Regions from separate parts of the Fundicoccus sp. Sow4_F4 genome, predicted to be linked through region 1. Evidence: riboswitches for the same ligand, from Rfam matches in the RefSeq annotation. Region 1 holds a riboswitch; each other region holds the start of a gene.

What was found. A riboswitch is a leader RNA that binds a small molecule or an ion and turns the genes downstream of it on or off. The one in region 1 is predicted to bind magnesium.
Region 2: it holds a riboswitch for magnesium, as region 1 does, so the genes downstream of both, mgtA (magnesium-translocating P-type ATPase) here and mgtE (magnesium transporter) in region 1, are expected to answer to the same signal.
Region 3: it holds a riboswitch for magnesium, as region 1 does, so the genes downstream of both, mgtE (magnesium transporter) here and mgtE (magnesium transporter) in region 1, are expected to answer to the same signal.

What each region holds. Positions count from the first base shown of each region.
Region 1 covers NZ_JBQKLQ010000009.1:104,169-106,448, forward strand. Annotated here, with positions in the region: gene mgtE (magnesium transporter) at 1-924, opposite strand, end outside; M-box (ykoK) riboswitch at 1,127-1,290, opposite strand; gene ACTQ5J_RS12160 (aldo/keto reductase) at 1,373-2,206, opposite strand.
Region 2 covers NZ_JBQKLQ010000001.1:415,283-417,562, reverse strand. Annotated here, with positions in the region: gene mgtA (magnesium-translocating P-type ATPase) at 1-1,160, opposite strand, end outside; M-box (ykoK) riboswitch at 1,578-1,756, opposite strand; gene ACTQ5J_RS01945 (MerR family transcriptional regulator) at 1,940-2,280, opposite strand, start outside.
Region 3 covers NZ_JBQKLQ010000004.1:48,576-50,855, reverse strand. Annotated here, with positions in the region: gene mgtE (magnesium transporter) at 1-953, opposite strand, end outside; M-box (ykoK) riboswitch at 1,131-1,293, opposite strand; gene ACTQ5J_RS07210 (ABC transporter permease subunit) at 1,988-2,280, opposite strand, start outside.

The DNA of each region.
Region 1 (2,280 bases):
CTCATTCAATGTTTCCTCAAATGAATTAATTAATCCGGCACTAATCATCCCTAGAAAAATCAGAATAATGATCCAAGGCAGCCGTTCACGAGCGATACTCCAGGTTGATTCTTCGTTAGTCGCTTGTTTCTTCGATTTACTGATGGCCGAAAATTCTTTAAAATCTTCAGTCGTTTCTTCGACAATAATGTCCATTACATCATCAACCGTAATAATCCCAAGCATTTGCTCGCTAGCATCCGTCACCGGTAGCGCAACTAAATCATACTCCTGTAAGAGTAGGGCTGCGATTTCTTGGTCTTCGGTCGCACGGACTGATACAAGTCGTGTTCTCATTATTTCACCCAAAACGGTTTCTTCGGCGTGCAAAATTAAATCACGTAAGGAAACAACGCCCGTTAATTTTCCAGAGTTATCCACCACGTAAATATAGTAGACCGTTTCAATTTCTTCGGCTAAGCGACGAACGCGGTCAGTGACATTCTTGATTGTTTCTTCGACACGCCCAACCAGGTAACTTTTATTCATGATTGAACCGGCAGTTTCAGGTTCAAAAGCCAGTAGTTCTTCAATTGAGTGTCGCTTGTCTGTTGGAAGTAAGTCGAGCAATTGTGTGGCTTCTTGATCAGGTAAGTAGGTTAAAAATTTTACAGCATTATCAACTTCCATATATGACACGAGTTGACCAATATAGTCTATTGAGAAAATCTCATGCAGCTCTTGTTGTTCGCTCGGCGTCATCCATTCAAATAATTTAGCGAACTCGTCCGGCATTAAAAAGTCTTCAATTTTACGTTTATTCTGAGGATATAGGGTATGAAATAAATCCATTTGGTCTTTCACGTGGAGTCCGAAGAATAATGCTCGGAAGCCCTCACGGTCGTTTTGCTTAGCTGCTTTAAAAATTTTTTCGTAATTCATCATTCGTTTCATTCCTTCCAAAATAGAGTGCACGGGCACCCTGCTTCTTGATTATTTATTGTAATATTTCTAAATTTGCACCTCTGAAAATCGGGACTTGGGTCCATGCTCCTCACCTCCTGGAAGTTTTCTAAACACAAAAAAAAGCACACCCCAAAGAGTATGCTGATTGATATAGATTAATTTACTATAATCGTTAAAAAACGCTGCACCTCTTCGTCGAGTTTTAGCTCTGAACAGCATAGGGATTTCCCAGCTGCGTTAAAAATTTCCTTAATTCGGAAATTCCTGTTGACCCATTGGCATCTTTGGATGTTTCTGGGCAGCAGCATATCTCTAGTTCAGTAGCCTCACCTAACAAGGTTATTTAATTTTGTGGTGTTGTAGTGTTGTGGTCATTGACAACTGTTTAATTATAACTGATTGACAGACAATTGTCCATCTAAAGTCCTTAAAACTCCTGATATACGGCCGGATTCTGGTCTTTATTACGACCATCTTCACGGGTTAACGTACTCATCAACGCGACTTCTTCTGCCGACAAGTTAAAATCGAAGAGTGATAAATTTTCTATTTGGCGAAGGATGTGTCCTGATTTAGGAATCGGTAAGGCACCTAGTTGCAGTAACCATCTTAGGACAATTTGTGCATTACTACGATTGTACCGCTTGGAAATTTCAGTTATAATTGCTTCATTTAATGAAGCGTTCTGGCGTCCTAAAGGACTCCAAGCCTGAGTGATGATTTTATTTGCTTGATCAAATTCTAGTTGCTTTGCCTGATTAAAGTAAGGATGCAGTTCAACTTGATTAATGACCGGCAGAATTCCTGTTTCGTCTTCCAAACGTTGAATATGTTCCGGCAGAAAATTACATACTCCAATCGAACGAACTAAACCAGCTCTTTGCGCATCAATTAAGGCTCGCCAAGCTTCCACATATTTGTTCTCCTTTGGGTTCGGCCAATGAATCAAATATAAATCAATATAATCCAAACCAGATCGCATCACTGATTCTTCAATCGCTTCAAAGGCTAGTTGATAATCATGATGGCGCCCTGCTAATTTTGACGTGAAGGTGATTTGATCACGGGGAACACCACTGTTGCGAATTGCCCGTCCGACCGTCCCTTCATTCTCGTAGTTAAAGGCTGAATCCAGCAAACGGTAGCCTACATTCAGTGCTTGTTCAATTCGCCTTGAGCCATCCACTCCTTTTAATTGATAAGTCCCCAGCCCAACTTTTGGAATTTGAAATCCATCTGATAATACATAATGTTCAGTCACGTTACCCCTCCTTGTTTAGGGCTAGTATAGCATGAAAGGAGGCAGGTTTTGAAGTTTACGGGCCTTGATTGAGT
Region 2 (2,280 bases), on a different contig from region 1:
TTTTTTAAACCAGTTTGATAGTAGCTGTTTAAGTAAGCATGACGCAGTACTCTTTCATCTTCTTGCCCTTCTAAGTTCAAGTGGTATTCAAGTACTATTTTGTCCTGTGTGAGGGTTCCTGTTTTATCTGTACATAGCACATCAATCGCACCAAAGTTTTGGATTGAATTGATATTCTTAATGATAGTACCTTCCTTAGCCATTGCATTAGAACCTTTAATTAGGTTCGTTGTTACAATCATTGGTAGCATTTCCGGTGTTAGACCAACGGCTACAGATAAACCGAATAGTAACGCTTGTAACCAGTCACCTTTCGTTACACCATTAATTAACACAACTAAGGGTGCCATAATCAACATGAAACGAATTAATAAATGCGATGTTTTTTCGATGCCGATTTCAAAACTTGTCTTAGGTGCGTCTGCCGTAACTTCTTTTGCAACTTGACCAAACATTGTTTGATTGCCAGTTGCAATTACCATTCCTTCAGCGCTACCACTGATAACGTTACTCCCCATAAATGCTAAGGTTTCTAAGTTTGTTGGGCTATCGGAAGCTTCTGTGCCTAATTCTGCTTTCTTTTCAACAGGATAACTCTCCCCTGTTAGTGAAGCTTGTGATACGAATAAGTCCTTTGATTGAATGATTCGTAAATCAGCTGGAATCATGTCTCCCGCGGATAACTTGATTAAGTCACCCATGACAATATCTTGTAATGGAATTTCTTGGTACTGACCATCACGCTTTACTGCCGTGGTAACTTTTACCATTTGTTGTAATTCTTCCGCTGCATCATTTGCCTTAACCGATTGGATCAAGCTCATCGTACCGCTAATCACAACTAACACTACAATTAACAATACAGTTACCAAACTTTTATCACCTGCATCTGCTAAGATAAACTCAGTCACAAATGAGATTGCAGCTAATGCTAATAAAATTAAGGTAAATGGTGTGAAATAGGCTTTTAGTACTGTTAACCACAATGGTGTTTTCTCACCATACTCAATTTCATTATTACCAAATTCTTTTCTAATTTCTGCTGCTGTTTCTTCGCTGAAACCTTGCATCGTTGTTTTAAATTCTTGCATAATTTCAGCTATGTTCATTTCTGCAAAGTGGTTGTAGTCCACTTTACGGTTATTATTCATTTTTGTCATATTATTTTACCTTCTTTCCCCAGAAGTGATTTAGTAACAACAGTGCAATACCAATAAAAACAACCAACTCAATTATTAGTAATAACATGTGTTTGCCTCCTTCTATGTTTGGGCTTCAGGCAGTTAATTTTCAGGTGGTTACAAACAAATAGATAATAACTTGTTTATATTCTTTTGATTCATTTTCCGCCTAAAGCTGCGATTCTTTCGACTATTATCATCCATTTGTTTTCAACCTCCTTTTAATGCTTGAGCGACTGCTCGTAAGTAACCTAAACGACAACTTAATAGATTGTTTATTAGATCCAACTTTTTACCATATTGTTCCCTCCCATCAAACATTCATAAACTATAAAATAAAAACAAAAAATCCCCCACTAATCGTTAGTGAGGGCTCAAAAGTGCACAAAAAAAGCTTCTGTGATTTCTTCGTGGAGCTTTAGCACGTTACAACGTAAAAAATAAACAGTTGTTTATTTTTAGCTACGTTAAGAAGAGCCTTATATCGACAATTCCTGTTATACCCATTGGTGTCTCTCGACGTTTTTGGGCAGTAGCCTGTGTTTGTAGCGGAGCCTCGCCTAACAAATCATTTAAAATTTTATGTAATTACTTTACAACTCAACAGTATACAGCAGTAAATATTATTGTCAACTCGGAATTTTTTTAAGTAAAGAAGTGTCCTATTTTAAACACGAAGGTATTAGGATTGTTTACGGTTCTTTTCGTTTATAGATCATCATCGAATGACATTCCTGTCTTCTTGACCAAACAGCCACCTAATTTTCCATAGCAGTATAAATACCAATCGCTTTATGTAAAAATTCAGCTGCACCTGGTGTTATCCCATCATAATAAGCCTTAAACCTTTCATCATGCACATACATCAAACTTAAATTATAATGTTTTTCAGGACTATAATGCCCTTCCGGCCACGAAAATAGTAACCATTGTCGATGTAGTTCACAGACTTCTTGAGCTAATTCACTAGCTGGATTACCATCCGATATCGCAATCGCCAACTTCTGATTGATTGATTCACCTAAATGTTGAAACTCCAACCATTGCTCTTCGGTCATGTTCGCCATTTTAGCATTTGAAGCATTAACTGTTTTTTCTC
Region 3 (2,280 bases), on a different contig from region 1:
ATTGGAATAAAGGCAGCTAATAAGACTACTTCATTTAACGTTTCTTCAAAAGAATTAATAAGCGTCGCACTAATCATTCCCAAGAAAATCAGAATAATTATCCAAGGTAATCGCGCTCGCGCGATACTCCAGGTCGTTTCTTCAGACGAGACAGGTTGTTTAGATTTACTAATCGCAGCAAATTCATTGAAGTCTTCCGTCGTTTCTTCAACAATAATATCCATCACATCATCGACCGTAATAATCCCCAACATCTTGCCCGCTGTATTTATAACAGGCAGTGCCACCAAGTCATAGTCTTGCAACAATTTGGTTGCTTCTTCTTGGTCTGCGCTTGAATCCACAGACACAAGGCGTGTCATCATCACTTCGCCTAGCGTTTGCTCTTGTGCATGTAAAATTAAATCACGCAAAGAGACCACTCCATTAAGCTTTCCCGCCTGGTCAATGACATAAATATAATACACCATTTCTACTTCTTGAGCGAGTCCTCGTACACGTTCTGCCGTTACCTTAATCGTATCTTCAACTTTGCCTACCAAGAAGCTTTTGTTCATCACTGAACCAGCCGTTTCCGGATCGAATGCCAATAACTCTTCTATTATATATCGCTTTTCTGCCGGCAATAAATCCAGCAGTATGTTTGAGTCTGAATCTGGCAGATAATTCAAAAGCTTCACCACATTATCGCCTTCCATATGCGACAACAATTGGCTAATATAAGACGCCGTAAAAATTTCATACAACTCGCTCTGCTCGTCCAGCGTCATCCATTCGAATAATTTAGCAAACTCACTCGGCGATAAGAAATTTTCGATTTTACGTTTGTTTTTGGGATACAGCGCATGGAATAAATCCATTTGGTCTTTTACGTGTAACCGGAAGAATAGCTCCCGGAATGTTTGACGCTCGTTATGTTTGGCTGCTTTGAAAATTGCTTCGTAATTCATCATATCAATCAATCCTTCCAGAAGGTGCATCCTGGCACCCTTCTTTTTTACTATTTAATGCTTTAAATAAACACCTTATTGAATCCGGCCTGGGGTCCATACGCCTCACCTCCTAGAATTTTCCAAACAAAAAACACGCCCCGAAGAGCGTGTTTATCTATAGACTGATCCCATAAAAAATCTGCTCCTCTTCGTCGAGTTTTAGCTCTGTATAGCATAGGGAAGCCCCAGCTGCATTAAAAACTTCCTTAATTCGAAAGTTCCTGTTAACCCATTGGCATCTTTGGATGTTTCTGGGCAGCAGCATTTCTCTATACAGTAGCCTCACCTAACAAGGCTATTTAATTAACATACTTAACCATTATACCTAAACCAGCCACTGAAGTCTAATCAACAAGATAACCCTCTTGCCTTCTCAGATAATCACTCAGGGAAAATAAGCATCATCATTACCTAAACTAAACGTAAACAAAGGCCGCAAGCCCCACCGCCCAGAGCCAATAGTCTCTAATCGAACGAAGGGGCGCACATATAACTAGCAGGACTCTAACCACTAGTTGACCAACGTTATTTTCAACCCACGGTCTCATTCTAGCTTTCAAGCTTTTATAAGTTTCTCTTTTGATTAGGCTACACTAAGTTAGACAGTAAAATTAAGGTCTAGTAGAATGAAATAAAAGAACTAATGTGTTTTATATTTGAGTTTTTTCACATCTGTGTATTATACATAGAATGACTTAGTGTTTTTATTGAATTTAAAGGCCTCAAATAAATTAACCGGTTGTCTTCTCAAATAAATTAATTGACTCGTAATGTCTTCAATCAATGAAGCGTCTAACCATTTATTCTACGACAGCAACTCAGTTAAAAACAACTGCCACCCGCATAATACGAGTCACAGTTCATCTTTTATTAGTCAGCATACAGCCACCTTCTAAGGCTTAACCTTTCGCCGCTCCACTCATCGTCAAGCCCTTGGACATATGATTTTGGGCGAAATAATATAGGATAAAGGTCGGCATCATGTTAATTACCGATTAAGCTGCCAATTGGCCATAAGCGGCATACCCGTATTTGCCAAAGAATTGATATAAAGTAACTGATGCTGGTAATTTACTAGGTGAGGATAATAAAATATAAGGCACAAAGAAATTTCCCCAGCTGCCTATATATGTAACTATTGCTACTGTAAACACGCCAAGTGTCATCAGCGGTAAGATAACCCGTCTGATTCCTTCCAATCTCGAAGCTCCGTCAATCCAGGCGGCTTCCTCCAATTCAGGCGATACGCCATCCATAAAGTTCTTCATCATCCAAATACCAAAAGGTA